One region of the Pseudoduganella sp. HUAS MS19 genome, then DNA from elsewhere that is predicted to be linked to it. Evidence: predicted binding sites of a transcription regulator. Region 1 holds the regulator's gene; each other region holds the start of a gene.
The links. Region 1 encodes sigma-54, which starts transcription at its own class of promoters, with help from an activator protein. Its sites were predicted from a motif close to TGGCANGNAANCTGCTTT; they were not measured.
Positions count from the first base shown of each region.

Region 2: the regulator sigma-54 is predicted to act here: its motif matches at 3,521-3,538, upstream of pepA (flocculation-associated PEP-CTERM protein PepA).
Region 3: the regulator sigma-54 is predicted to act here: its motif matches at 3,571-3,588, upstream of ACWBU6_RS27685 (pilin).
Region 4: the regulator sigma-54 is predicted to act here: its motif matches at 3,224-3,241, upstream of glnA (type I glutamate--ammonia ligase).

Region 1 is NZ_CM132133.1:953,937-961,206, reverse strand. It holds gene ACWBU6_RS04490 (hypothetical protein) at 1-33, shown strand, start outside; gene ACWBU6_RS04485 (hypothetical protein) at 80-409, shown strand; gene ACWBU6_RS04480 (DUF7674 family protein) at 409-789, shown strand; gene ACWBU6_RS04475 (metal-dependent hydrolase) at 803-1,819, shown strand; gene ACWBU6_RS04470 (Lrp/AsnC family transcriptional regulator) at 1,816-2,277, opposite strand; gene ACWBU6_RS04465 (enoyl-CoA hydratase/isomerase family protein) at 2,274-3,359, opposite strand; gene hpf (ribosome hibernation-promoting factor, HPF/YfiA family) at 3,435-3,794, opposite strand; gene ACWBU6_RS04455 (RNA polymerase factor sigma-54) at 3,862-5,358, opposite strand; gene lptB (LPS export ABC transporter ATP-binding protein) at 5,368-6,123, opposite strand; gene lptA (lipopolysaccharide transport periplasmic protein LptA) at 6,126-6,728, opposite strand; gene lptC (LPS export ABC transporter periplasmic protein LptC) at 6,742-7,270, opposite strand, start outside.
Region 2 is NZ_CM132133.1:576,219-583,488, reverse strand. It holds gene ACWBU6_RS02730 (lytic transglycosylase domain-containing protein) at 1-77, shown strand, start outside; gene ACWBU6_RS02725 (GMC oxidoreductase) at 90-1,715, shown strand; gene ACWBU6_RS02720 (SDR family NAD(P)-dependent oxidoreductase) at 1,702-2,499, shown strand; gene pepA (flocculation-associated PEP-CTERM protein PepA) at 2,550-3,443, opposite strand; gene ACWBU6_RS02710 (glycosyltransferase) at 3,604-4,812, opposite strand; gene ACWBU6_RS02705 (molybdopterin biosynthesis protein MoeY) at 4,827-5,882, opposite strand; gene ACWBU6_RS02700 (ThiF family adenylyltransferase) at 5,879-6,751, opposite strand; gene prsT (XrtA/PEP-CTERM system TPR-repeat protein PrsT) at 6,757-7,270, opposite strand, start outside.
Region 3 is NZ_CM132133.1:6,035,562-6,042,831, reverse strand. It holds gene sucC (ADP-forming succinate--CoA ligase subunit beta) at 1-1,028, shown strand, start outside; gene sucD (succinate--CoA ligase subunit alpha) at 1,042-1,923, shown strand; gene ACWBU6_RS27695 (FHA domain-containing protein) at 1,987-2,637, shown strand; gene ACWBU6_RS27690 (pilin) at 2,827-3,315, shown strand; gene ACWBU6_RS27685 (pilin) at 3,640-4,128, shown strand; gene ACWBU6_RS27680 (pilin) at 4,744-5,223, shown strand; partial or broken gene ACWBU6_RS27675 (IS4 family transposase) at 5,365-5,949, opposite strand; gene tnpA (IS66 family insertion sequence element accessory protein TnpA) at 5,924-6,178, opposite strand; partial or broken gene ACWBU6_RS27665 (transposase domain-containing protein) at 6,252-6,519, shown strand; gene ACWBU6_RS27660 (flagellar brake protein) at 6,996-7,270, opposite strand, start outside.
Region 4 is NZ_CM132133.1:1,756,331-1,763,600, reverse strand. It holds gene ntrC (nitrogen regulation protein NR(I)) at 1-58, opposite strand, end outside; gene glnL (nitrogen regulation protein NR(II)) at 68-1,159, opposite strand; gene ACWBU6_RS08200 (DUF4124 domain-containing protein) at 1,156-1,644, opposite strand; gene glnA (type I glutamate--ammonia ligase) at 1,744-3,159, opposite strand; gene ACWBU6_RS08190 (rhodanese-like domain-containing protein) at 3,377-3,838, shown strand; gene ACWBU6_RS08185 (TonB-dependent receptor plug domain-containing protein) at 3,987-6,449, opposite strand; gene ACWBU6_RS08180 (TAXI family TRAP transporter solute-binding subunit) at 6,556-7,270, opposite strand, start outside.

The sequences.
Region 1 (7,270 bases):
CCGCCAATCAGGCCGCAGCTCGGCCGCCGGTAACAATGAATTTTGCTGCGGCACCGGATTTTTGATCTATTATCTGCCTATGGCGATCTCTTTACTGCTTGCAGCGGCGCTGGGCGCTGCACCCATCGAACCGGAACCAATCTGGCGTTGCACGGCTGCGCACTACGCCAGCTTCGTGTCGCCATCCGGCACCCGTGAAAAGTGGCCAACGGTGCCCAAGTTGCCCGAGCAATTGCGCGAAACCCGTCACATGACGCTAAACTCGCCTGGCATGGTGCCCGGCGGGCGGGCGCACATGATGTACGTCGACACCTCCGCCAAAGTGGTCTACATCCTGCAGACTTCCGGACCGGCCGATTCCGAAGTCGTGTTCGGCCCGTTGCCGCCAGTGGACTGCCCGAAAGAGTAATGCAGGCCAATTCGTCGTTTTACCTCGCGGCCAGGGAGCGTTTCCCTGCCCTGGCCCAGAGCAGCGACCGCAATTTCCTTTCCTGCTGGGCAGAGCAGCCTTCGCCGGAGAGCGCTTATAGCTGGTTCGAATGCGTCGCCAATGTCCTGAATGAAGAAATGAAGCGGGAAAATGACCTCGCCGAGTGTTCCGGATTCTTCGAATTTACCGCCAACGTTTTCGTGTCCGCCAGCCAGGAAGTCAGGCAGTGCATCGACGTTGCGTTGGTGGAGAACCTGTTCTGGCAAGTGCCGCCTGCCAAGGCTGCCGCATACTGGAAGAAATTGCCGCCGCAACTCCAGGCCCTGTACGTCAACTTCCACCGCAAGCCTCCGCTTTAAGATCCCCTGAACCATGCCAACCATCTTCACCCATCCCGCAATTCCGCTGGCGCTCGGCGTCGCACTCGGTCCGAACCGTATTTCACGCCGCCTTCTGTTGGCAGGCATGGTTGCATCCATCGTGCCCGACATGGATGTCATCGCCTTCAAGTTTGGAATCGCGTATGCGGACCAGTTTGGCCATCGCGGCGCATCGCATTCCATTGCCTTCGCACTGGCGCTGGGCGCATTGGCGGCACTGCTTGCGCCCCTGTTGCGCGCAAAGCGCTGGATTGCATGGGCCTTTGTATCGTTTGCCTGCGTTTCCCATCCTTTGCTGGATATGTGCACGACAGGAGGCTTGGGTGCCGCACTGCTATGGCCATTGTCTGATCAGCGCCTGTTTTTCCCGACCCAGGTGATCCGCGTGTCGCCATTAACGCTTGAGCGGTTGCTCGGGCCTGCTGGAATGACGGTGGTCAGGTCTGAGTTGCTATGGGTCTGGCTTCCATGCCTCGCCGTGATGCTCGCCGCATTTGCCGTGCGTACGCGGCTTCCCAAGTTCCATGTTACGCAAAATGGCGTTTTCAGACCTGTCGCCATGGCCCGTGAACTGGGCATTTCCGGCGCCATGCTCGCGCTAGCTGTGGCCTGGCATTTCGCTGGTGATCGCAGGCTGCTTGAAACGATTGTTGTGATCTCGGTCATGACCCTGGTCAGATGTTTCCAACTGCGCGCGATGGACCCGGATGGCGCTCCAGTGGCAGCAACCAAAAATGACATGCTGCTGTTCACCAAACCTGGCCTCCTTCGCTCAGTGGAACAAATACCGATAGCGAGCATCGAACAAGTCAAAGTCTACGGGCCGAACGGCAACCGATACTACCGCTTCGAGCTCACTGGAAAGGAGGCAAAAGTATTTGCAACTTTAATGGGCCTTGAGGCGGAGCAGGCTGTGATCTCCTTCCTGCGGAAAGCTTTGCCGTCAAAGGTAGTGATCGCAAACGCCCCGCAAACCTTCGTTGAAAAGGTAAGGGGCAAGCAGGCTTAAAGCGTCAGCTTAGTCTCGAACTTGGAGCAGTTCATCGCGAACAGGCTCTTCACGTTGATCACGTTGTGGTGGGAGGTGAAGACGCGGCGCGTGAAGGCGCTGTATTCCTCCATCGACTCCACCGTAACGATCAGGTGGAAGTCGAACTCGCCCGCCACCTCGTAGCACGACATCACCTCCGGCTCGGAGCGCATGCGGTGTTCGAACTGCTTCAAGATGTCGGTATTCTGCTTCTCCAGTTCGACCGAGACGAACACTGTCAGCGGCCGCCCGGCCAGCGCACGGTCGACCAGCGCCACCGCCTTCACCAGCACGCCATCGGCACGCAGTCTTTCGATGCGGCGCTGGCAGGTCGCGACCGATGAATGCACGCGCTCTGCGATCTCGCGCAGGGGCGTGCTGGCATCCTCTTGCAGGATATTGAGGATGCTGCGGTCGATCCGGTCCAACTCCCTCATGCGAGGTGCCGCAGTGGATGCGCCCAGGCCGGCCAGCATGGTTCGAAGAACCGCTCCACCATTGCGGGCGTGACTTCGGCCAGGGTCGCGGGATTCCACTTCGGCTGGTTGTCCTTGTCGATCACCAGCGCACGCACGCCTTCGAAAATTTCGCCGTGTTCGAAGTTGCGGCGCACCAGGTTGCGCTCCATGCGCAGGCAATCCGACACGCCCAGCGCGGCGCCGCGCTTCAGCAGTTCGTGGGTCACGCTCATCATCAAGGGCGAGCGTAATTCCATCGCCTTGAGCGACTTCTGCGCGAAAGGCGTGCTGTCGCCGCGCAGCGAATCCATGATGGCCGGCACCGAACCGGCGGAGAAATGCTTGTCGATCAGGGCGCGCTGCGCCTCCAGTTCGCTGTCGCCGGCGAACGCATTGTGCGGGCCGGCAAAGACGGCAATCGCATCGCGCAGCGACTCGCCGGGAGTGGACTCGAACAGCGCTGCCAGACCGGCCAGTTCCGTTTCCGGCACGAAGTAGTCTGCCAGGTCCAGGTAGAGCGCGTCGGCCGCGCCGACCGTCAAGCCGGTCAGCCCGAGCCACATGCCGAGCCGCCCCGGCGCATGCGACAGGAAATGGCTGCCGCCCACGTCAGGGAACAGGCCGATATTCACTTCCGGCATCGCCATCTTGGTACGGCCGGTGACGATGCGCACGCCGCAGTCAGGCCCACCCTGTGCGATCCCCATGCCGCCGCCCATCACCACGCCATCCATCAGCGCCACATAAGGCTTGGGGTAGAAATGGATCAAATGGTTAAGCGCATATTCTTCGGTGAAGAAGTCTTCCAGCAGGGCGCTGCCGCCTTGTGTATTGGCGCGGCCGACGTCATGGAAAAAACGGATATCGCCGCCGGCACACAGCGCGCGTTCACTGCTGCTGCGCACGACAACCGCCGCCACGGACGCATCGTCGCGCCACGCCAGCAGCGCTTGCGTCATCGCGCGCACCATGTCGAGGGACAGTGAATTGAGGGCTTTGGGCCGGTCCAGCGTGATGAAGCCGGTGCCGTTGGAGATGTGGGTTTGGACGTGTTCGCTCATGCAAATATTTTAACGCACCCTGGCCGCAAAAAAGGGCGCCAATTGCGCCCTTTGGTGTGCTACACGGCCAGTCCTTTACATGGCGGTGGGTGGTGCTTCGTACGTATCCGGGAAATGCTTGATGGCCGCATGATTGTGGTTCTGCACACGGTCTTTGTATTTCATGACCTGGCGATCCAGTTTGTCAATCAGGGTGTCGATGGCGGCGTAGAGGTCTTGCGACAGGCTTTCGACGTACACGGTTTTGCCAGACATGCGCAGGTTGATTTCGGCTTTCTGGCGTTTCTCTTTCTCGGTGAGGTTATCTACAGTCAGGATGACAGCAATATCGATTACTTGATCGAAATGGCGCTTGACTCGTTCCAGCTTGTTCTGCACGTATTCGCGAATGGCCGGGGTCACTTCGACATGATGTCCACTGATGGTGAGATTCATACACACTCCTAAAGATGATGTCGCTCTCGAGTTCGTGCGCGCCGAAACGCACAGAGGAACCCATGCACTACAAAGATTTGCGGAGGCTTACCGGAGGGATTTTCAACGCTTCTCGATATTTGGCAACAGTCCGTCGCGCAATCACCATGCCTTGTTCTCCCAGCATGTCCGCAATCTTACTGTCGGATAAAGGATTTTTCGGGTCTTCTGCTCCTGTCAATTGCACGATCAGTGCCCGTATCGCAGTCGAGGAAGCTTCACCCCCAGCTTCGGTCGCGACGTGGCTACCAAAGAAATATTTCAACTCAAACATGCCATGTGGGGTGAGCATGTATTTTTGAGTTGTTACGCGAGAAATAGTGCTCTCGTGTAGTCCCAGTGTATCAGCAATTTCACGCAACACAAGGGGTCTCATGGCCACCGCGCCATGACTGAAAAAGTTCTTTTGTCGTTCTACTATCGCCTCCGCCACGCGTAGGATCGTGTCGAAACGCTGGCGCATATTCTTGATCAGCCACTTGGCTTCCTGCAGCTGGCCATTCATCTGCGACTCGCTCTTGCCTTGCTTGAGCAGGTTGGCGTACAGCGCGTTCACGCGCAGGCGCGGCACCACGTCGTTATTCAGCGTGACCAGCCAGCCGCCGCGGCCCTTCTTCACGATCACGTCCGGCACCACATAGTCTGACTCGCCTGACGCAAATTCGGCGCCCGGATGCGGGTTGCACTGGCGGATCACGCACTGCGCTTCGCGCAAGTCTTCGTCGTCGCAGTCGAGGGCTTTCTTCAGCTTGGTGAATTCGCGCTGGGCAAACCAGGTCAGGTGCTTTTCGACGATGGTCAGCGCCATGCGGCGCGTCACCAGCGGCACGCCCGGCATGCGCTTGATCTGCAGCGCCAGGCATTCGGCGGCATTGCGCGCGGCAACGCCGGGCGGGTCGAAACTTTGCAGCAGCACCAGGCTGCAACGCAGGTCGTCCAGCTCGATCTCCAGCTCGGGCGGCAGGCGCTCGTGGATTTCTTCCAGCGGCTCCTCCAGGTAGCCGTTATCGTCCAGCGCATCGATGATCAGCTCCATCAGCGCGCGGTCGCGCGGCTCCTGCACGGTGACGCGCATCTGCTCCAGCAGGTGTTCGCGCAGCGTGCAGCCGGAAGCTTCCAGTTGCGGGCGGCTGTCTTCGTCGTCGGCGGATTTGCTGCCGGAGCTGGCGCTCCAGTCGGTGTCGTCGCTGCCGTTGCCGGCGCTTTCGCTGTCGCCGCCTTCATAGCCTTCGCCATCGGCAGCGGCGGGGGCGTCGCCGCCCTCGCCTGGCGCGCCATCAGGTGTGGGCGCGGCGGGGCCTTCCGAGCCATTGCCGTTGCCCTGGCTGATGGCGCCATCGGCCAGCAGGCGCACCGAGTGGTCGAGCGGATCGTCAAGGCGCTCCAGCATGGGATTGTCGCCAAGCAGCTGTTCCAACTCCTGGTGCAGTTCCAGCGTGGACAGCTGCAACAGGCGGATGGATTGTTGCAGCTGCGGCGTCAGCGCCAGGTGTTGCGAGGTTCGCAGTTGCAGTGTTTGTTTCATGGCCTTCGCTTACATGCGGAAGTGTTCGCCGAGGTAGACACGGCGTACGGATTCGTTGGCAATGATGTCGTCCGGGCGGCCCGAAGCCAGCACGGCGCCCTGGTTGATGATGTAGGCGCGGTCGCAGATGCCGAGGGTCTCACGCACATTATGGTCGGTGATCAGGACACCGATATTGCGCTCCTTCAGGAAACGCACAATACGTTGGATTTCGATCACGGCGATCGGGTCCACGCCGGCGAACGGTTCGTCCAGCAGCACGAAACGCGGATTGGTGGCCAGGGCGCGTGCAATTTCCACGCGGCGGCGCTCGCCACCGGACAGCGACAGGGCCGGATTCTCGCGCAGCTTCTCGATTTGCAAGTCGGCCAGCAGCGCTTCCAGGCGCTGGTTGATCTCGGCCTTGGCCAGCGGCTTGCCGTCGACCCTCTGCAGTTCCAGCACCGCGCGGATATTTTCCTCCACGGTCAGCTTGCGGAACACCGAAGCTTCCTGCGGCAGGTAGGACAGGCCCAGCGCGGCGCGCTTGTGGATCGGCAGGCTCGATACGTCGGCGCCGCCGATATCGATGGTGCCCGCATCGGAGGCCACCAGGCCGACGATCATGTAGAAGGAAGTGGTCTTGCCGGCGCCGTTAGGGCCCAGCAGGCCGACCACTTCGCCGCAGTCGACTTGCAGCGAAACGTCGTGCACCACCTGGCGTTTGCCATAGGTTTTCTGGAGGCCGCGCACGACCAGCGTGCTGGCGCAGGTATTTGCTTGCATGCTTACTTCTTCTCCGTGGTGGCGGCAGGCGTGGTTGGCTGGGCCGCAGGCGTGGTTGGCTGGGCCGCAGGCGGTTCGGTGCGGGCCGGCTGGATCACCATGGTGCCGCGGCCGCCGCCCGGCTTGCTCTCGCCGCTTGCGGTATTGCGCACGCTGAAGAATTCCTTGCGGCTGTCGTAGGAGATGAACTCGCCCTGCACTTCATCGTTCTGCTTGCCGCCTTCCAGGCGGCGGATGGTGGCTTTGTTGAACATTTTCACCAGCTCAACCTGTTCCTCATATTCGATACGCTCGGCGTCGCCTTCCACCCACTGATCGCCGGCGCCGTCGCGCTTCTGGCGGAAGGTGGCTTTCTTGCCGTCGCCGAACAGGGTTACCTGCTGGTAGCCTTCCGGCGTCAGCTTGACGAAGGCGCGCTCGGCCGTCATGGTCAGCGTGCCGCGGGTCAGCCTGACGCCTCCCTGCAGCACGGTGATCTGCTTGACATCGTCAATGTCCATCGAGCCGTAGCTGATGTTGGTCGGCTTGTAGGAGTCGGCTTTCTCGGCCAGCGCCGGAGCCGCGACTCCCAGCAGCAAGGCTGCCGACAAGAGTAGTCGTTTCATAGTCATTCCTCAGTTATTGGTCCGCGGCCTTGGGCGGAATCTGCAGCGTGCCATTGCCGGCAAGGTGCATTTCGCGCGTCGCGTTATTGGCGCGCATGCTGTTGGCCGAAGCGGTCGTATTGCCTAGCCGCAGCTTCACCGGGCGGTCGGTTTCCATGCGGTCTTCGTCCGGGAAGATCACCAGCTTGTCCGATTCCAGGTGCAGCAGTTGCGAGTCCGGCGCCGCGGCGCGGTCGATCGTGACATGGCCGCTCAGGGTGACGCGGCTGTTGACGTCGTCCACCCGCGCCGTGTCCGCCACGATTTCCATCGGCGGCTTGTCGGCGGACAGGCTGCGCACGCGCGGCTGGTCGATCTCGGATGAATCGTCGATCGGGCGGTGGGTCAGCCGGTTGCCGGCAATAATATAGCTCGGTTTGCCTTCCCGCGTCATGCGCACGAAGGAGAAGTTGTCGATGATGTAGTCCGGCTCGTTCATGCGCAGGTCGGCCTGCATCTGTTCATCGGCCCGGTTCAGCAGTTCGAGCAGGTAAAAGCTGCCG
Region 2 (7,270 bases), 380 kb from region 1:
GCAAATCCAGCCATCCCTATGCGGCAGCGGCGCCGGGCCGCTGCGCGCAGCCGATGGCAATTCGCGCACGCCGATGATATGCTTGCCCGATGGAATGGGACGCGATCATCATCGGCACCGGCATGGGCGGCGCGCCACTTGGCTACGCCCTGGCGAAGGCCGGGCAGCGCGTGCTGTTCCTGGAAAGAGGCAAGTCCCATTTGCAGCCCGGCGCGCTGACCAACAGCTACGCCGAAACGCATTTCGCCAGCGCGGCAGCGCCGGGCCCGCAGCACCGCGCCACCTTGCAGCGCGCCGGCCGCTACAGCGACACCATCCGCACCAACGCCGGCCCGCGCACCCAGCATTTCGTGCCCTTCATCGGCTGCGGCACCGGCGGCTCGAGCGCGCTGTACGGCATGGTGCTGGAACGTTTTTTCCCTGCGGATTTCGCGCCGCGCGCGCAACATCCGCAGGCGGCCGATGCCGACTTGCCGCAAGCCTGGCCGATCGGCTACGACCAGCTGCTGCCGCATTACGAAGAAGCGGAACAACTGTTCCGCGTGCGCGGCACGCCGGACCCGCTGCGCGCCGACCGCACTGGCGGCTGGGCTGCGCATTTCCGCGCGCCGCCGCCGCTGACGCCCGCTTCCGGCGAACTGTTTGAGTTCTTCCGCCGGCGCGCATTGCATCCTTACCGCTTGCCGCTGGCCTGTGAATTTGTCGAAGGCTGCGGCGCCTGCCAGGGCTACCTGTGCGACCGCCAGTGCAAGAACGACGCCAGCCGCGTCTGCCTGCAACCGGCCCTGGCGCGGCATGGCGCAACGCTGATGGATGAATGCGAAGTGGTGCAGCTGGAAGCCACGCGCCAGGCGGTCACCGGCGTGGTGTGCGAGCAGCGCGGCCAGCGCCTGATCTTGCGCGGCAAGCAGGTCTTCCTGGCCGCCGGCGCGCTGGAAACGCCGCGCCTGCTGCTGCAATCGGCTTCCGCGCACTGGCCGCACGGCCTGGCCAACGATTCCGGCCTGGTGGGGCGCAACCTGATGCGCCACCACATCGACCTGTACCTGATCAAGCCGCAGACGCCGGCCGGTTTCGACAACCGGCAAAAGGAATTCGGCTTCAACGATTTCTACCAGCGCGACGGCATGAAGCTGGGCTCGGTGCAATCGTTCGGCCGCCTGCCGCCGGTGCCGGTGCTGGCCGCTTCGATGGCAGACGATATCCGGCAAGGCGCCCTGCCCTGGCTGGCGCCCTTGTTCAAGCTGGCGCAACCGGTCATGAAACCCATCCTCAGGCAGTTCGTGCACGAGCGCCTGGTGCTGGCCAGCACGCTGGAAGACTTGCCGTATGCCGACAACCGCGTCACGCCGGCCAGCGCCGATGCGCGCCTGGCGCTCGACTACCGGGTACGCCCGCACGATGCGGCGCGCATCGCGGCCATGCGCCGCCTGATGCAGGATGCGCTTAAGCCCTACGCCTTCGACCTGGTGAAACAGGCCGACAACAACCAGCGCATCGCCCACGTCTGCGGCACCTGCCGCTTCGGCAGCGACCCGCGCAGCAGCGTGCTCGATGCCAACAATCGCGCCCACGGCCTGTCCAACCTGTACGTGGTGGACGGCTCCTTCTTCCCGTCCAGCGGCGGGACCAATCCCAGCCTGACCATCGCGGCCAATGCCTTGCGCGTGGCGCGCCACCTGACGGGAAAAGGAATCTACGATGATCAAGCTTGAAGACTTGCGCGGCCACTGGGCGCTGGTGACCGGCGCCTCGGGCGGCATCGGCGCCGAATTCGCGCGCCAACTGGCGCGCAATGGCGTCCATGTGGTGTTGGTCGGGCGCCGCGCAGAACGCCTGCAGGAATTGGCGCAACGGGTAGTGCAGGAACAGGGCGGTCAGGCCGAGGTGGTGCGCGTCGACCTCGCCAAGCCAGGCGCGGTGGCCCATGTCAAGGAACGGCTCGACGCGGTGGGCATCCGCATCCGCCTGCTGTGCAATATCGCCGGCATGGGCCGCTGGAACCGCCTCGAGCACTGGGAGCTCAAGGACTACCGCGACATGATCGAGGTCAACAACAGCGCCATGGTGGAAATGTGCTACCACTTCCTGCCCGACCTGGCCGCGCATCCGAGCAGTGCGGTGATCAATGTCTCGTCGCAAGCCAGCTACCAGCCGGTGCCCTATATGGCGGTCTATGCGGCCTCGAAAGCCTTTGTGCAAAGCTTCAGCCAAGCCCTGCATGGGGAGTGGAAGGAGCGCGGCATCCTGGTGCAAACCCTGGTGCCGGGCCCGACCGACACCGAATTCGACGCCAAGGCCGGCGCCTATGCCAGCGCCCTGGCCACGCGCGGCAGCACGGCCGACGTGGTCAAGGCTTCGCTGGCCGGCCTGGCCAAGGGCGACCCGGTGGTGGCCTCGATCAAGGGCACTTACAAGCAGCGCTTCTTCGCCGGCCTGTTCCCGCACAGCATGGTGATCCGGGAAGTGGCCAAGATGTTCAAGCCGCCGCAGTCATAAAAAAAGGGACGTCCCCTGAGGGGACGTCCCCATTCCTTCAAGGCCGCGGCTTAGGCGCGGCGGCGCAGGCGCGCCAGGCCCAGCAGGCCAACGCCCATCAGCAGCATGGTGCCTGGTTCCGGCACGCGGGTGAAGCGGTTGGAGCCGTCAACCTTGAACAGGATGTCGCGGCCAGTCACTTCATCGGTAGCGAAGGGGTCGCCGTTGTTGCTCGAACCATTGCGGTGGAAGCCGGTGGTGGTCGAGGTGTCAGCCGGGTAGTTCAGGCTCGACTGGAAGTCGATGCCGAACAGCAGGCTGGAGACGCCTTCCAGGTAGTCGGGATTGATGAAGTCTCCCGGCGCCAGCATGCCGGCGTGCAGGCGCGCCGAACCCTGGCCATTGTTCGGTGCCAAGAGCTGGAACACGGACGAGTTGGAATCGATGGTCAGCAGGGCGATCATGATGCCGTCGTCGAAGCCTTCGCCAGTCGCGGTGTTGGCGTTCTGGTTGGTATCGAAGTAGATCGCCACCTGGTTCTGGCCCGGTGCCAGGTTGAAGTTGGCAGTGGCCGTGCCGCCTGGGCCCGGCACCACGCTGGACACCACTTCGGTCATGCGGGCGGCGATGGTGATCTCGAACATGCCGTCAGCCGAGCCGTTCGCTTCGCCGTCCAAGCGGCCGCCCAGGGATGGGCTGTTGGTGCCGCCGGCCTTGCCCACCAGGGTGGCCTGGTACAGGAACTCGAAGGTCGAGCCGACCGCCAGCGGCGCACCGAACGGGCCGATGCCTTTGGCCAGGCCGCTGCCGGTTTCGGCCCAGTCCAGCGAATTGACGTTGGTCGCCAGGACATTGGTGCCATCCTTGATGGTGAATGGGGTGATCACGTCTGCCTGTGCAACACCGGCAGCGAACAGCATGGTGGCTGCCGTAGCGAGCGGGAGCAGTTTGCGGAAAATCTTCATTGTTATGACTCCTGGGTTAAAAAGGGCTGTCTGGACCTTTTGCTGCTATCCGGCCTTGCAGCGGGCACACACTCCTATGAGCAATAGTTGTGCCAACCTTTCCATTTCCTTAGAAATCAATACTTTGCAACCTTTCCGTTAGTACCATATTGATATTAACTTATGGCGTTGTAAGGATTTTCGACAGTAACTTGCTAAAAGATTCTGACGCTTGATAGCTGTTGAATATGGACTGCACGCGGCGCGCCGCCGCCGTCGCGGTCGGCGTCCCCAGCAAGTCTTGCACCGCCTGCCGCAAGGCTTGCTCATCGAAGCGGTCGGCACGCAGCAGCGCGCCGGCGCCGGCCGTGACGATGCCCGCCATATTGAGGAACTGGTCAAGGTTGCCGGCAATGCCGACCACCGGCACCCCGGCCGCTAATGCCTGGTGGCTGGTCGGGCTGCCACCATTGCAGATCACCAGGGCGGCGCGGCGCGCCGCTTCCTCGCCAGGCAGGAAGTCGGCCACGCGGGCATTGTCCGGCACGGCATCGAGCTTGACCATGCCGACGGTGGCGGCCAGCACCGTCAGCGGCAGGCCGGCCAGCGCGCGCAGCACGGCCGGCAGCAAGGCGCCGTGGCCCGAGCTGCCCACGGTCACGTACACCAGCGGGCGATCGGCCGGCAGCTGGTCCCACCAGGGCGGCACCGGCAGCGGCGGCGACCACAGCACGGGGCCGATGAAGGCATGGTTGGACGGCAGGTCATGCGGCGGGAACAGGTCGGGCACGTCGGCATACAAGGTGTAGTCGGCATCGGTGTACACCCGGTTCAGGTCCCAGCCCAGGGCAGGCAGGCCATGCCGGCGCCGCACCTGGTTGAGGGGGATGGTGTGCAGGGCAAACGCCAGCGGACGCGCCAGGTTGAACAGCACGTTGGCCAGGGCGATGGGCAGGCAACGCGTGAGCGGCAGGCTGGGCACGATGTACTGCTGGCTGACAAACGGACTCCAGTAGGCATTGATCAGCGAGACATAGGGCACGCCGGCCAGGCGCGCGCTGACCGACAGCGACAGGCGGAAGTCGCCCACCACGACGTCGGGCTGCACCTGGCGCAGCAGCTGCAGGTCCTGCTCCACGTAGGCGGCCAGCGTGGCCGCGTCGTACACCGGCTTGCCGTCCGCCAGCGCTTGCAGGAATTGCTGGTTGGCGATGCTGTGGATCGGCCAGCGCACCAGGTCCGCGCCTTCGAAGCAGAATTCGTAGCGCTCGGCGCAGGCAAAGTGCACCTCGTATTGCGCGCGGTCGAGGGCGGCGGACAACGCCAGCGGGCGGCCGACGTGGGCCAGGGTCACGGCTTCGGCGACGAACAGGATTTTCTTGCGGGCCATCTTGGGAAGCCGGCCTACTTCATCAGTTCGGCCAGAGGCTTGCGCAGCGAGCGTGCCGTGGGCGCCTTGCCGGCGCCCAGGCGGCCCATGAACACAGCCGTCTCCGGCGCGGCGCCGATCAGCGCGGTGAGCTGGGCATACAGCTTGCGCGCCGCCTCCTGCAACGGCGCGAGGCGGCTGAAGCGCACCGCGTTGCGCACATAGCGGCCGAAAATCAGCGGCGTCATTTCCGGCTGCATGTGCAGGCCAAGGGCCGTCAGCGTCAGCCAGAAGCGCTGGGTGGCGCGGCCGGCGGCCACGTAGTCGTCGATGCCGGCCGGCGCGCGCTGGGCGCGGATCACGAAGTGGGCGGCGCAAGCCATGCCGGGCAGCAGGTCCATCTGCAGGCGCGGCGCCCAGGTGCCCATCAGGGTATTCATGGTATTGACCCGCTGCCAGCTGGCCATGGCCCACTTCATCAGCGCCAGGGTGCCGTTGTCGACGCCGAGGGCCTGGTCCGGCACCTTGTCCGGGCTATGCGTCTTGCCCCAGTCGATGATGCTGCGATGTACTTCATACGCTTCCGGCATGGTCAGGCGCAGCTTGGCGTTCCTGAACATCAGCCGCGCCGCCGCCCAGCGCCCGGCGAAGCCTTCGATCCACTGCACCCGGTGCGCCGGGCCGACCGCCGCTTCCAGCGCCTGCTTTTCCTGCGCCGTCAGCGGCCGCGTGCTCAGCGGGCGGCGCTGCACGCTGCGCGTGGTGATCACCGGCAGCAGCGCGCTGGGCGCAATGGCCGCATCCGGCGTGAAGCGCACGTCGAACACGGGATGGGTGTCCGGGCTGCCGCTGCGGCGCACGGCGTCGGCGCGCAGGCCGTGGGCGCTGGCGGCAATGGCCATGGTTTCCAGCATGGCGCCGACGGCCACCTGGCTGGGATGGCCGTCCAGGTCGTACACCACATGGTCGCGCGTGTCGTAGCAATGCACGGCCACCTGGTCCGGCGCCAGGATTTCGAAGCGCCACACCTGGGTGTTGTCGCCGCTGGGCGCCCAGCGCGCCAGGTCGAGGATCTGTTCGATGGTGTTCATGGTTGGGCCATTTTCGCAAAGGCGCGCTGGCCGATCAGGATCGCCAGGCGCTGGATCGGGTTGTTGTTGCCGCCGGGACGCCAGGTGCGCACCAGCTTGTTGCGGTAGGCGTCGAACTGCATGCCGTGCGGCGCCGCACGCACGCTGCCGCGCCCGAGCAGGATCTTCAGCGCTTCGGTGGCGGCAATGCCGGCGCACAGCTGGCAGGCCATGATGGTGGAAGGGCCGCGCCGTTCGGCGAAGTTGACGGCCGACGGCAGCACCAGGTAGGGCCGGTGCAGGCCGGCCGGCGCCAGCCCGACCACGAAGCGGATCGCCTTCTCGCCTTCCGGCAGGTCGCCCCAGCCGAAATATTCTTCAAACGTCATGCGCCCCGGCAGGAAGTTCAGCAGCGCCGCTCCCATGCCCAGCGGCGCCACCGTGGTGGCCGGGATGCCGCGCGCGGCGCACAGGGCAAAGGTCTGCTGGCGGATGTCGAAAGCGAAGAAGTCGAGGCTGTCGATGTAGATGTCGACGCCGTCGAAAAAGGCCTCGAGGTTGCCGGCGTTGATGCCATCGGGGAAGGTCCTGATCTCGAGTTCGGGATTGACGTCGCGCGCCATGCGCGCCATCACTTCAATTTTGGGCAAGCCGCGCGTCGACTGCATGGCGCCCACCTGGCGGTTGAAGTTGGGCAGGTCGAATTTGTCGAAGTCGGCAATGTGGAAGGAACCGATCCCCAGGCGCACCAGGGTCATCAGGTGCACCCCGCCCACCCCGCCGGCACCGGCAATGGCCACCCGCTTGCCGCGCAGGCTGGCCTGTTCGGCTTCGGTGACCCAGCCGATATTGCGGGCGAACGCTTGCTGGTAGATGAAGGGGTCGCTCATCGCGCTCAGCTGCCCTTCAGGCCCTTGAGCAGGGCGATCGCATCGTCCAGGTGCGGGAACGGGGTGCCAGCCGCCACCAGCTTTTCCAGTTCCAGCCGGGCCGACTTCTTGTCGCCCGACTGGCTGAGCGCGACGGCCAGGTGGTAGCGCAGGGTGGCATTGGCCGGCTGCAGCGCACTGGCACGCTTGAGCAGCGGCAGCGCGCGCCCGGCGTCGCCCTTGCCCACCAGCAGCCAGCCGGTGGTATCGAGCACGGCCGGGCTGTCCGGCGCCGCCTGCAGCGCCTTTTCGGCCGTGGTCAAGGCGCGCGGGTCTTTCAGCTGGCTGTAAGCCCAGGCCAGGTTGTTCAGGGCCACCGGGCTGTCGGGCGCCGCCTTCAGCACCAGTTCCAGGTCGGCCGCGGCGGCGCCGTACTGCTGGCGCGACAGGGCCAGCTCGGCGGCATACATGGCAGCGGCCAGGTCGCCCGGCTGCTCCTTGCGGTGCTGCGCCAGGCGCTGGTCGGCGTCGCGCGGCAGG
Region 3 (7,270 bases), 1.3 Mb from region 1:
CACAGATCCATGCAGGTGGCCGTGGTAAAGGCGGCGGCGTGAAAGTAGCCAAGTCGCTGGAACAGGTCAAGGAATACGCCGACCAGATCATGGGCATGCAGCTGGTGACCCACCAGACCGGCCCTGAAGGCCAGAAAGTCCGCCGCCTGATGATCGAAGAAGGCGCCGACATCAAGAAGGAACTGTACGTTTCCCTGGTGACCGATCGTGTCACCCAGCGCGTTGTCTTGATGGCCTCCTCCGAAGGCGGTATGGACATCGAAGAAGTCGCTGAAAAGCACCCTGAACTGATTCACAACGTCGTGATCGATCCAGCGACCGGCCTGTCCGACGCAGACGCTGCCGACGTGGCACGCAAGATCGGCGTACCGGAAGCCTCCGTAGCCGACGCCGTCGCCAACCTGCAAGGCCTGTACAAAGCCTACTGGGAAACCGACGCTTCCCTGGCCGAAATCAACCCACTGATTCTGACCAGTTCCGGCAAGGTCATCGCACTGGACGCCAAGTTCAACTTCGACGCCAACGCCCTGTTCCGTCACCCGGAAATCGTGGCTTACCGCGACCTGGACGAAGAAGATCCAGCTGAAGTTGAAGCATCCCAGTTCGACCTGGCCTACATCTCCCTGGACGGCAATATCGGCTGCCTGGTGAACGGCGCCGGCCTGGCCATGGCAACCATGGACACCATCAAGCTGTTCGGCGGCGAGCCAGCCAACTTCCTGGACGTGGGCGGCGGTGCCACCACCGAGAAAGTGACCGAAGCCTTCAAGCTGATGCTGAAGAACCCGGAACTGAAAGCCATCCTGGTGAACATCTTCGGCGGCATCATGCGCTGCGACGTGATCGCCGAAGGCGTGATCGCCGGCGCCAAGGCCGTTTCCCTGTCCGTGCCGCTGGTCGTGCGCATGAAGGGCACCAACGAAGACCTGGGCAAGAAGATGCTGGCCGAATCGGGCCTGCCTATCATCGCCGCTGACACCATGGAAGAAGCAGCCAAGGCCGTTGTTGCCGCTGCCGCCGGTAAATAATTAAGGAATCGATATGTCTATCCTGATCAATAAAGACACCAAAGTCATCACCCAGGGCATCACCGGCAAGACCGGCCAGTTCCACACCCGTATGTGCCGCGACTACGCGAACGGCAAGAATGCCTTCGTTGCAGGCGTGAATCCGAAGAAAGCCGGCGAAGACTTCGAAGGCATCCCGATCTACGCATCCGTCAAGGAAGCAGCGTCGGAAACCGGCGCGACCGTTTCCGTAATCTACGTTCCACCAGCAGGCGCCGCCGCCGCAATCTGGGAAGCCGTGGAAGCTGAACTGGACCTGGCCATCTGCATCACCGAAGGCATCCCGGTCCGCGACATGATGGAAGTGAAAGACCGCATGGCCAAGGCAGGTTCCAAGACCCTGCTGCTGGGCCCTAACTGCCCAGGCCTGATCACCCCGGACGAAATCAAGATCGGCATTATGCCTGGCCATATCCATCGCAAGGGCCGCATCGGCGTGGTTTCCCGCTCCGGCACCCTGACCTATGAAGCGGTGGCACAGCTGACCGCCCTGGGCCTGGGCCAGTCTTCTGCAGTTGGCATTGGCGGCGACCCGATCAACGGCCTGAAGCACATCGACGTGATGCGCATGTTCAACGACGATCCTGACACCGACGCTGTGATCATGATCGGCGAAATCGGCGGTCCAGACGAAGCCAACGCAGCCCGTTGGATCAAGGACAACATGAAGAAGCCAGTGGTTGGCTTCATCGCCGGTGTGACCGCTCCTCCAGGCAAGCGCATGGGCCACGCCGGCGCGCTGATCTCCGGCGGCGCCGACACGGCACAAGCCAAACTGGAAATCATGGAAGCCTGCGGCATCAAGGTCACCAAAAACCCATCCGAAATGGGTCGCCTGTTGAAGGCAATGTTGTAATAGTAGCTGTATGATAACGGGGAGCTTCGGCTCCCCGTTTGCGTTTACCCGGAGGATATTGATTTGGCAAAACTACTCGTGATGCGAGAAGGTGTTATCGAGCAGACCGTGCAGCTCACCAAGGAGCGCATGACGGTCGGCCGCCATAAGCATAACGACATTGTCCTGAGCCACCCCGCAGTCAGTGGTGAGCATGCGCTCGTCACGACCATCCTGGACGACTCGTTCCTGGAAGACCTGCAAAGCACAAATGGTACATTTGTGAATGGCCACCGCATCGGCAAGCACTTCCTGCAGAACAAGGATGTGATCAAGATGGCCAAGTACCACCTCGAATTCGTCAGCGACGGCATCCGCCCACTGGCCGCCGCCGCCGCCACCATCCCTGCCATGCCGGCACCGCCGTCGGCCTCGTCCTCGGCCGCCGCGCCGCACACCCAGTTCGCCGAATTGCCACTGGCTCATATAGAAGTCCTGAACGGCAGCAATGCCGGCAAAACCCTGAGCTTGACCAAGGCCGTCACCAGCCTGGGCCGCCCCGGCGTGCAGGTCGTGGTGATTGCCCGTGCCCCCGAAGGATATTCCGTCGCCCACGTGGAAGGCGACAAATCTCCCCTGCTGAACGGTGACCCGATGCCGCGCCAGCCTCATCCGCTAAACGTTGGCGACATCCTCGACCTCAGCGGCATCCTGATGGCCTTCCGCGCCAGCTGACGATTTTTGTCAGGCATTTGGACAATTTTTGTTTTCCTTTTGACACAAAGCGTCAACTGCTTGCCCTAAAGCTGACAAAAATTGGTGGTTAACTTGGATTTTTTGCACCAAAATGGCCTGGCACGGTGATTGCTTTACTTTCCGTGCCTCAACTCACTGAGCAATTTTTAAAATCTTAGGGACTAGTAAATGAAATCGATGAAGATGATTAAGAAACAAGCGCAAGCTGGCTTCACCCTGATCGAACTGATGATCGTTGTGGCCATTATCGGTATCCTGGCTGCTGTTGCAATCCCAGCATACTCGGACTACACCGCTAAAGCCAAGATCGCCAACGCGATCACCGCTGCTGATTCGATCAAGACCGCAGTTTCCGTGTGCATTCAAGAAGCTGGTGGCGTGAAAGACACCTGCGATGCAGGCTCGAACGGCATCACCGCAACTGCTGACTTCAAGGCAACCAAAGAAGTGGCAAGCCTGGCTTCGGTTACTGACGGCGCGATCACCATCACCCTGGGTACCGGCATCTCCAAGGAAGCTGACGGCAAGACCATCACTTTCACCCCAGTTATCACTGAAAAAGATTCGACCGTGAAGTGGAACACCACCACCAACATCGTTCAGGCAAATGCCCCAGCGGTCCACTCCGCAATCGTTAAGAACAACGTAGGTACCTAATCTACCTGTTCCGCAGTAATATGAAATGCCCCGCGAAAGCGGGGCATTTTCTTTTGGGGTAAGTAAAAGTTCCTGGGATCGGTCCTCAGGCCCCGCATCCGCCGAATACACGATTCGCTTTGTATCGCTAAATTTTGGCACCCCACTCCAGAAGAGCTGACAAAAATTGGAGGCCAATTGACCAAAAACGTCATCTCAGCAGGGAAATTTGACAGTTTTTGACAGAAATCCGTGGTTTTTGTTGACAATTTGAGATGGCACACGCATTGCTGTTACTCCAGTGTCGCACCCAATTTTTGTTTCTTTCCCCTGAAGGAGTTGCAAATGAAATCCGTGAAAATGATTAAGCGTCAAGCACAAGCCGGCTTCACCCTGATTGAACTGATGATCGTTGTGGCCATTATTGGTATCCTGGCTGCAGTAGCAATCCCAGCTTACTCGGACTACACCGCGAAGGCCAAGATCGCCAATGCGATCACCGCTGCTGATTCGATCAAGACCGCAGTTTCCGTTTGCATCCAGGAAGCAGGCGGCGTGAAAGATAGCTGCGACGCGGGTTCCAATGGCATCACTGCAACCGCTGACTTCAAGCCAACCAAAGAAGTCGCCAACCTGGCTTCAGTAACGGACGGCGCTATCACCATCACCCTGGCTACCGGCATCTCTTCGGAAGCTGATGGCAAGACCATCACCTTCACTCCAACTCTGGACGCTAAAGACTCGACCGTGAAGTGGACCACCACCACCAACATCACCCAAGCCAATGCACCAGCAGTCTACTCTGCAATCACCAAGAACAACGTAGGTACCTAATCTACCTAACTGGTGAGAAAACCGGGCTTCGGCCCGGTTTTTTTTATTTGTTCAAGCGATTCTCTGCCGGTTAGCCAGCGTGCCTCGTACGAAACGATTCGCAGCAAGGTGAAGTGCGTACGGTGCAGCCAGTGAACTGCACGCTACAGCTGAACATACCCCAGAAGAAGCTTACGGGACAAACGACGGCACCAGTGTTTTTCTGAGAGCGGGAAACGCGCTGCGCATCCCATCGAACACGACGGAAATGCTTTGATCCTGATGGGGGACTGGCGCGATTGCCTCGCAACCAGTAACTGAGAAAACGGGCGCGACGTAGCTGGACGTCGATGGGGAAAATGAATGGTACTGAAATCATCGTGGCACCAATGGGTAGGCCACTTAACTTGACTCGCAAGCGGTAGCTGGCCGCCTTCCGGACACTCAAACAGCAGCCTTGATGATCTCAATACGCGAAAATGGCCAAATTCGCTTATTAAGATATGTTAAAGATGGCGCAAGCTGTCCGAATGACAGCCCTGGCACCGACTCATGGCCCCGAGTCGGAATAATTGAGCTGGCATGGCGATTGCTATAACCCCCGTATCAGAGTCAATTTACTTGAAGGAGCACCAAATGCAATCCATTAGGCGTCAAGCACAAGCCGGTTTCACCCTGATCGAACTGATGATCGTCGTGGCCATTATCGGTATTCTGGCCGCTGTAGCAATCCCAGCTTACTCGGACTACACCGGCAAAGCAAAGATTGCCAACGCGCTGACTGCGGTCGACTCGATCAAGACCGCAGTTGCAGTGTGCGTTCAAGAAGCAGGCGGCGTGTTCGACAGCTGCGACGCTGGCTCCAATAGCATCACCAAGATCGCCGACTTCAAGCCAACCAAGGAAGTTGCTTCGCTGGAATCAGTTAACAATGGCGAAATCAAGATCAAGCTGGCTACCGGCATCTTCCCCGCAGCTGACGGCAAGACCATTACCTTCACTCCGTTCTTGGATACCAAAGATTCGAGCATGAAGTGGAAAAACACCACCGACATCGTTGAGGCAGATGCGCCAGCTGTGTACGCTGCGGTCGTGAAGAACAACGTAGCTACTTAATTTAGCTAGGTAGTAGAAGAAAGCCGGGCTTCGGCCCGGTTTTCTTTTGCTCAAACGTTTCTCTGACGATCAGTCAGCGTTGCCTCTTAGGTCAGGGTGGGCAGCAAGGTTCAAGTCATGCCCTTATACACAAGTCCAAAATCAGGAAGCAGGCGTAGCTGCATAGCGTAATGCTTCCGCCGCCACGCGCACTTTCCGCAGTCCTTTCCAAATCGTTTGCACACCGGGCTCACCGTCGCCTTTGCGGGCAAGGAAACCGCCAAATCCGGCGATCAAACGTAGCACCTCATTCAGCGTCGGCTTTGCTGGCGGCCCAGCCTTGGAGCGCATGTATGCAGCGCGAATCTCGGCCCAGTCGAAGAAGCGACTGGCCTCCAGGTCAGGGCAGGTTCGCCCCAGCCGCATCAGGTGCGCGATGCGCCATGCCACTACCAGATACATCGCGATAGCCCGTTCCAGTTTGCCGATATGCTCCAACTGCAACGACTCGATACGGCAAGCATTCTGCAGGATGTCGAACAGCATTTCGATTTCCCAGCGGGCGCGATACCAGTCGATCAATTCCACTACCTCCGCATGGCTATTGGCACAACGGTTGGTCAGCAAGCGCCATTCAATTGGCTTAACGCCGGCTGGCGCATCGATTTCGCGCGCCACGATGCTGGTCACGGCCAGGGGGCCATTGGCACCGTTGCGCAGATCAATCCGCTGCACCCACAATTGCTGGTGGCGCGCGCAGTACCAGTGCTGGCGCGACCGGTGCCGGTGCGGGCTTCACCTTCGCGGGAACCATTGCCATGTTAGGCGGTGCATTTTTCGCCAGGCGGCGCACCCAGTATCCGACCTGGCGAACCGCGTAGCCCAGCTGCATTGCAAAGCCGCGTTGCGAGAGGCCACTGCTACGCCATTGCTCGATGCGTTCCTGCCATAACTGCTCGCGCTCCCCGTTTGCCATCCTGATCTCCGAAGTAAAATTGGAGTATGGCCAAGCAAGTCGGACTTTTATATGTGGTGGCGCTGGACGCTTACGCTACGCTGGCTCGGGCACGCTCCCGATCGACAACAACGCGGTCGAGAATGCGATCCGCCCGATTGCCATCGGCAAGAAAACTGGCATCTCGCCGGTTCGGAGCGCGCCGGCCGAAGCGCTGCCGCCATTCAGACTTTGCTGGGTACCGCCAGCTCAATGGCTTTGATCCGTTGCGTTGGCTGGCCAGCGTATTGGAACGTCTCCCGACGTGCCCTAACAGCCAGGTCGATTCGTTATTGCTATTGCCGAACCCTACGCAGTCTTAAACTCGCTGAACAGGTGGGACGGCTGGCCGCTTACCATTCCTGTACTTATTCGCTATGGTCCTTTGGATCGACCGATGAAATACAAAATGAGAAATGCTAATCCGATCAGGGTCCAGAGTATAAAGTCGAGTGTTGGGTTCGACAAAGGCGTAATGAATACGTTATAAACAATACCCAGCAATACAAGCGAAACGCAGATCGCAACCATTACAATCTTAATGATTTTCACATCTTTCTCCCCAATGTGTCGGTGCCTACTTGCCGCCTTTGCATTCGCATTGCTTCGCTAGAAATGGTGGCTAGGACGCCGCGTGTTGGACGACGCAGCCAGGCTGTAGTGAGGCGGCGGCCTGATGACCGTTATGTCATGAAAGTGAGTTTTAAGTTGTTCGCGCAGCCAAGATGAACATGGGGCGGAACGCCTCACGGCGCTGCTGGCTGGCGATGTCCGAAGCCAGCAGCATTGACGTATTTGCTTACACGATTTTTTGACGATCAGCCAGCATGGCCTCGTACGTCAGGTTCTGCAACAGGGTGAAGTGCGCGGGATCGAGTCCCGTGAATTGCACGCCGTAGCTGAACACGTCCTTCCCGTCCCCTTTCAGCGACTGTGCCATCGAGGCGTTACGCACCAGCGCCGAGGTATTAATGCGCACTTGCCTGTCATCCGGCGGCGCCAGCAAGGTAAAGTCCAGTTGCACCGTCTCGCCCTCGCGGCTCAAGGGCTGGGCCGATTCGATCAGCGCGCCGG
Region 4 (7,270 bases), 800 kb from region 1:
CTTTCTCAAGCACCCAGCGGATCGATTCGTCGTCGTCAACAATCCAGATTGGTTTCATTTAGTCCGATCAAGGCAAAGGCAATAAGATTCTGAAGTCCGTCTGGCCAGGCCTGCTTTCACATTCGATAACGCCCATGTGCTGCTGCACGAAGGTTTGCGCCAGCGTCAGTCCCAGGCCGCTGCCGCCATCCCTGCCCGATACCAGCGGGTAGAAGATACGGTCGCGGATCTGGGGCGGGATGCCCGGTCCGTTATCGATGATATGCAAATCTAATGCCAGCTGATACCGAACCTTCGCCAGCGTCATCTGGCGTGCCACGCGGGTGCGGAAAACGATCTCGGCATCGCCCTGCTCGATGCGCGCGACCAGCGCTTGCGCGGCATTGTGGGCGATATTGAGCACCGTCTGGATCAACTGCTCCTTGTCGCCGCGGAATTCGGGCAAGGAGGCGTCGTAGTCGCGGCGGATGGTGAGCCCGACCGGGAATTCTGCCAGGATCAGGCTGCGCACCCGCTCCAGCACTTCGTGGATATTCACGTCGCCCACGATATGCGGGCGGCGGTGCGGCGCCAGCAGGCGGTCCACCAGCGTTTGCAGGCGGTCCGCTTCCTTGATGATGACCTGGGTGTACTCGCGCAGCTGCGTCAAATGCAGCGGCGGCAGCTCCATTTCCAGCAGCTGGGCGGCGCCGCGGATGCCGCCCAGCGGGTTCTTGATCTCGTGCGCCAGGTTGCGGATCAGCTCCTTGTTGGCCTGGCTCTGGTCCATCAGGCGCTCTTCGCGGTCCTGCTTCACCTGCTGCACGATCTCGCGCAGTTCGATCATCACCGCGCCGTCCGGCTCGTCCAGCGCACTGGCAATGATGTGCACATGCAGCGCTTCGCGCCCGGCACGGTCCAGCACCAGCTCTTGCCGCACGTCGGAGAACTTGTGTTCGCGCGCCTGCGCGATGATGTTGTCCAGCTCCAGCGGCGCTGCAAACAGGCCGCCCAACGGCTGGCGCGCCAGCGCCTTGAGCGACGATTCCAGCAGGTTTTCGCCGGCGGCGTTGAGGTACAGGATATGGCCGCCGCCATCGACGATGACAACGGCCGATGCCAGCAGGTCCAGGCCTGCCAGTTCAGCGGGCCGGATCCTGGCAGGGCTGTCTGGGGTCATTTTATATTGGAGAGCTCGCGCTTCAGCGCTTCCACGTTCTGTTCCGCACGCGCGATGCTGTCCTTCAGGCCAGCGACGCGCTCCTGGTATTTGGCGGCATTGCGCTCGTCGGCACGGCGTTCGGGTTCGCCGTTGTTGAACTCCTTGCGCAAATCCGCCAGCTTACGGTTTTCGGTATTGAGTTCTTCGGTCAGGATGGCGCGGCGGTCCGCATCGCGGGCTTTCTGTTCCGAGCTGTCGACGCGTGGGAAATTGGCTGGCGCCACGGCAGGGGCTGATGGCGTGCCGCTGCGGCGCGCGCCGCCTGGCGCGGGTATCGCGGCGCCTGGCAGGTCCAGCATCTTGCAGTTCTTCCCCTTGCGGCTGCTATCGGTCAGTTCCTTGCGGCCATCGGCATCTACGCAGAGAAAAATTTGCTGCGCCTGCGCTGCGCCACTCACGGCCAGCAGCGCCAGCCCATTTAATACGAGAGTGCGAGTGTTCATGCCCCGACTATACAACATCCGAAAAAAAACGCGAGGAAAGCAGCTTGCTGACCTCGCGTTTTTGTTGACTACCGGTTAATCCCGGCAATCGTGCCCTGATTACAGAGAGTAGTACATGTCGAACTCGACCGGGTGGGTGGTCTGGCGCATGCGGGTGACTTCGGTCATCTTCAGTTCGATGTAGGCATCGATCATCGAATCGGTGAACACGCCGCCGCGGGTCAGGAACTCACGGTCTTTGTTCAGGTGATCCAGCGCTTCTTCCAGGGATGCGCAGACGGTCGGGATCAGTGCATCTTCTTCCGGCGGCAGGTGGTACAGGTCTTTGGACGCTGCTTCGCCTGGGTGGATCTTGTTCTGCACGCCGTCCAGGCCGGCCATCATCAGCGCGGCGAAGCACAGGTATGGGTTGGCCAGCGGGTCCGGGAAGCGGGTTTCGATGCGGCGGCCTTTTGGATTGGCCACGTGTGGAATACGGATCGAAGCGGAACGGTTACGTGCGGAGTAAGCCAGTTTCACTGGCGCTTCGTAGCCTGGCACCAGGCGCTTGTACGAGTTGGTGCCCGGGTTGGTGATCGCGTTCAGTGCCTTGGCGTGCTTGATGATGCCGCCGATGTAGTACAGGGCGAAATCGGACAGGCCGGCATAGCCGTCGCCGGCGAACAGGTTCTTGCCGTCTTTCCAGATCGACTGGTGGACGTGCATGCCGGAGCCGTTGTCGCCAACCACTGGCTTCGGCATGAAGGTAGCGGTCTTGCCGTAGGAGTGGGCAACGTTCCACACCACGTATTTCAGGTTCTGGGTCCAGTCGGCGCGCTCAACCAGGGTCGAGAACTTGGTGCCGATTTCATTCTGGCCGGCGCCGGCCACTTCATGGTGGTGCACTTCGACCGGGATGCCCATCGATTCCAGGATCAGGCACATTTCGGAGCGCATGTCCTGGAAGGAGTCGACCGGAGGCACCGGGAAGTAGCCGCCCTTGACGGTTGGACGGTGGCCGGAGTTGCCGCCGTCGATGTCCTTGTCGGTCGACCAGGAAGCTTCGTCGGAGTCGATCTTGACCATGGCGCCGGACATGTCGATCTTCCACTTCACGGAGTCGAAGATGAAGAATTCCGGCTCCGGGCCGAAGTAGGCGGTGTCGCCCAGGCCGGAGGACTTCAGGTAGGCTTCAGCGCGCTTGGCGATGGAACGCGGGTCGCGGTCGTAGCCCTTGCCGTCCGACGGTTCGATCACGTCGCACTGCATGAACAGGGTGGTTTCTTCAAAGAATGGGTCGATATTGGCGGTCGCAGGATCCGGCAGCAGGATCATGTCCGAAGCTTCGATGCCTTTCCAGCCGGCGATGGAAGAACCGTCGAAAGCGTGGCCCGATTCAAATTTGTCGATGTCGAAATGGGACACAGGCACGGTTACGTGCTGTTCCTTGCCACGGGTATCGGCGAAACGGAAGTCCACGAACTTGACTTCGTGCTCTTGCACCATCTTCAGAACGTCTGCGGCGGTCAGTGCCATTACATATCTCCTAAGTGAAAAAACTGCCGCGACCTCTTGGGTGCGGCGAACGCTGATGGTACATTAAGCAGATATCATGCCAGCTAATTCCATGCTACCGACACGTAAACAACGCACCATGCGGGTGCGCTTGCCGATTATTGCACCGTTGTGGTGCATTATTGCACCAATTGATGCAAATGCATCGTTGTGGTGCAGTCATCATAAAGGAAAAACCATGAGTTCCAATTCCGAAATCCTCGACCGTGCACGCAAACGCGACACTTCCCTGCCCTATGCCGGTGCGGTGACCCCGCAAGAGGCATACGAGCTGCTGAAATGCGATCCGCATGTGCGCCTGGTCGATGTGCGGACCAATGCCGAGCGCGATTGGGTGGGACGGGTGGCGATTCCGGCCGAACAGCACCATGCGGCACAGTGGAATGTGTATCCGGGCGGGACCCCGAATCCGGACTTCCTGGGACAACTGGCGGCGGCGGTGCCGGGCAAGGACACGGTGATCGTCTTCCTGTGCCGTTCGGGCGTGCGTTCGCGCCATGCGGCCAAGGCCGCGACTGAAGCCGGCTATCGCCAGTGCTACGACATCCTGGAGGGGTTTGAAGGCGACAAGGATGCGCAAGGCCACCGCAAGACCGTGGGCGGCTGGTGCAAGGCCGGCCTGCCCTGGGTTGGCGCCTGACCCATCTCTGCGCTTCCAGCTATGCCTGCTCGAAGTACCGGAGGAAGGACAGCGTACCGCGAACCATATGCGCGCACGAAAGTGAATGAAGAAATGGGCATCGGGATAGTTCAATATCATCGATGCCGATAAGGCCGGTTAAGACCGCTTAAAGCGAGTAATTCAAGCGGGCGTACACAAAGCGGCCGGAACGCCCGAACGGCGAATAATTCGAATAGGGCGCATTGCCTGTCGTATTGAGCGAAGGTGGATAGGGATCGGGATACTGGTCAAACAGGTTTTCCGCCCCCAGGGCCGCGCTCAGGCGCGAAGTAATCTTGTACCGCCCCTCGATATCCACCAGCGTCTTCGGCGTCATCCAGAAATCATCAACCGCAGTGGTTCCCGGCGCCAACACTTTGCCATACCGCGTCGCTCGCAACGTACCGCTCCAGGCACCGAGCGAATGGTTCAAGCTCGCAGTGAACTTGGTCTGAGGCGTGCCATGTTCAAAAGTCAGCACATTCACCCTGGCAAACAAGGCCGGGGCCGGGCTCAAGGCCTGCAACTGTGCCGTTTCCGGCACCTTGGTCACCTCGGTCTTGGTGTAATTGCCCGCCAGCGTGAAGTCGAACTTGCCGGCCGCCGCCGCATTCCACGGATAGCTCGCCACCACATCGACGCCACGGGTGGTGGTGTTCACGCCATTGATGAAGAAACGAGCGCCGACGTCATCAAAGCCCTGCGCCACAAGGTAACTGCGCACATTCGCCTGAATCAGGTTTTCGGACAAGACGATACGATCGCGAATCTTGATCTGGAACGCATCGACGGTGAAGCTGGCTTTACCCGCCTTGGCTACGGCGCCCAGCGAGAAGTTGGTCGACTTTTCCGCATCCAGCGGCTTGGCGCCGAGCGCAATTGCAGCCGGGTCGGACGGCTTAAGTGTCATGATGTCGAACGGGACACCGTTAATGAAATTGATAGCCGTCGACGTAAAGTATTGCTGCTGCGGCGATGGCGCACGGAAGCCGTTCTGCAGCGAACCGCGCAACGCGAAGTCCGGGGTGAAGTTGTAGCGTCCTGCCAGCTTGCCCGACCAGTTATTGCCAAAGTCCGAGTAATGCTCGCCGCGTACCGCGGCAGATGCCAACAGCTTGTCCGTGATGTTCGCTTCCACGTCGGCATATGCGGAATATGCTTTGCGGTTGACGTTGCGCTCGTCGCGCGGCTGGAAGCCCGGAAACACTTGCGAACCGGAAGCAGTCTTTACGCCACCTAGCAGCACGCCGCCGTTGCGCCACGAATCGGGCTCCCCGGCATGCAAGGAATAGCCTTCCCGGCGCGCCTCGGCGCCCACGGCCAGGTTGAGCGGCGACGACAAACCCACTTCAAATTGCCGCACGCCGGACAGGTTGAAGGTCGTCTGGTCGTACTTGAAACCGCCCGCGTCGAACACTGTCTTGGAGGCCGGGCCGAGCGAGCGGTTCAGCGTGTTGGTGATGGTGAAGTCCATCTCATTCTCGCCATACGAGACTGAAGCATCCAGATCCCAAGCACCAACGGTCCAGGCAGCGCCAAAGGCGGCGCTGAAGTCTGCCACCGATGGTTCAATGAAGGGCAAGTAGCCATTCGGATAAATCTCGATGGTGTTGGTGTTCTGCATGGCACGGCGGAAAAAGCCGGCGCCCTTGCCGTCGCGGTCCTGGTAGCTGGTCCAGCCGTACAGCTTGGCGCCGCCTTGCAGGTTATAGCCGGCGTTGGCGAAGAAGGTGCTTTGTTTCAGCTCCGGTTCGCCGTACCAGGCGTTGTAGCGATTGAAGTTCGCTTCGCGCGGATCAAAGGCGCCGTTCACCGTGACGTATTGCTGCCGCACGTCCCAGCCCGAACGCTCGGTATGGTCCTGGCGCTTGTGCTCCAGCGCGATGGTCAGGAAACCGTCTTCGCCCAGTTCCATGCCTTTCCATAGGCTGTAGGTGGCCGTGTTGCCGTCCTTGCGTTTGCGCGAGTCCTGTGTGCCCCAGGTCGCACCGGCTGGCGGCGTGCCTGGATTGAAATTGTATTCGGTATCGCGGCGGCCGTAACTGAAGCTGGCATCGCCTCCAGTGCGGTCGCTGCGCAGCCGAATATTGACCACGCCTGCAATAGCGTCGGAGCCATATTGCGCGGAGGCGCCATCGCGCAGCACCTCGATGCTCTTCACGATGCCAGTCGGGATAGCGTTCATGTCCACAGCCGCCGAACCGCGGCCAATGGTGCCGTTCAGGTTGACCAGCGAAGAGGCATGGCGCCGCTTGGAATTGACCAGCACCAGGGTCTGGTCGGGCGCCAGGCCGCGCAGGGTGGCCGGGCGGATGGTGTCGGTACCGTCAGCCAGGCCTGGGCGCGGGAAATTCAGGGACGGCAGTGCCACCGATAGCGCTTGGGTAATTTCCGGCACGCCGCTGTTCTTGAGGCTGTCTGCATTGATGACGTCCACCGGTGCGGTGGTGTCGAGCACCGTGCGGTTGGAGACCCGGGTACCGGTCACCACCACTGTAGCGGTTTCGCCGGCGGGTGCTTCCTGCGCCCCTGCGGCATTGGTGAAAAGTGATGCAACTGCGATCGCGAGAACCTGTTTTTTTGGTGCCATAGCTACCCCTTGTGATTAAACCAGTTTCACTCCCCGGCTTATCTTTGAGGTAACTGTAAGCAACTGTCAATTAAGGGTCTCGCGGATACAACACTTTCAACTTCTTTTACGTGTTTATACGTAGCTTCTGGCGTACGAACTCGATGTGGTTGCGCAAGCCGTAGAACTCATCGGCAAAAGACAGGGGCACGCTCAGGCGGTTCACCCGTTCTTCGATCTGGTCCAGCCGGTGCAGCAATTCTTCGCGCGGCTTGCCTTCGTCGACGCCCTGCTCCACCGAGCGCAGTTGCCCGTACCAGCGGTAGACGCGCGAACGGATGCGCCATACATACAGCGGCGGCACGACTTTCGACAGCGGCAGGATCAGGGCGCCGACCGCCAGCAACACCACCCACAGGCGGTCGAACAGGTTGGCCAGCCAGAAGGCCATGTAGCGTTGCAGGAAAGGCGGGCCGTCCTTGTAGAACTTGGCCGCTTCATGCGCAACCGGAATTTCCGTATAGCGCGGCGATGGGAACTGACCCTGCTGCTGGAACCACCCTGCCCCGCTGTGGATGCCACTGGCCGCCTGCACGAACAGGTCGACCAGGGCGGGATGCAGGTCTTCGCGTGCCACCAGGGTCGCCGTTGGTGCGATCAGGTGATAGTCGCGGGCCGGCAGGTCGCGGCCCAGGTCGACGATCCCGCGCGGCAGGGTGACGTGGGTCAGGAACGGCAGGCGGCGCGCGTAAGCTTCGGCCTGGGTGAAGTTGAACAGCTTGATCCCGGGCGTCATCAGCAGCATCTGGATCAAGGGATCGTCCGGCGCGGCGGCAAAGACC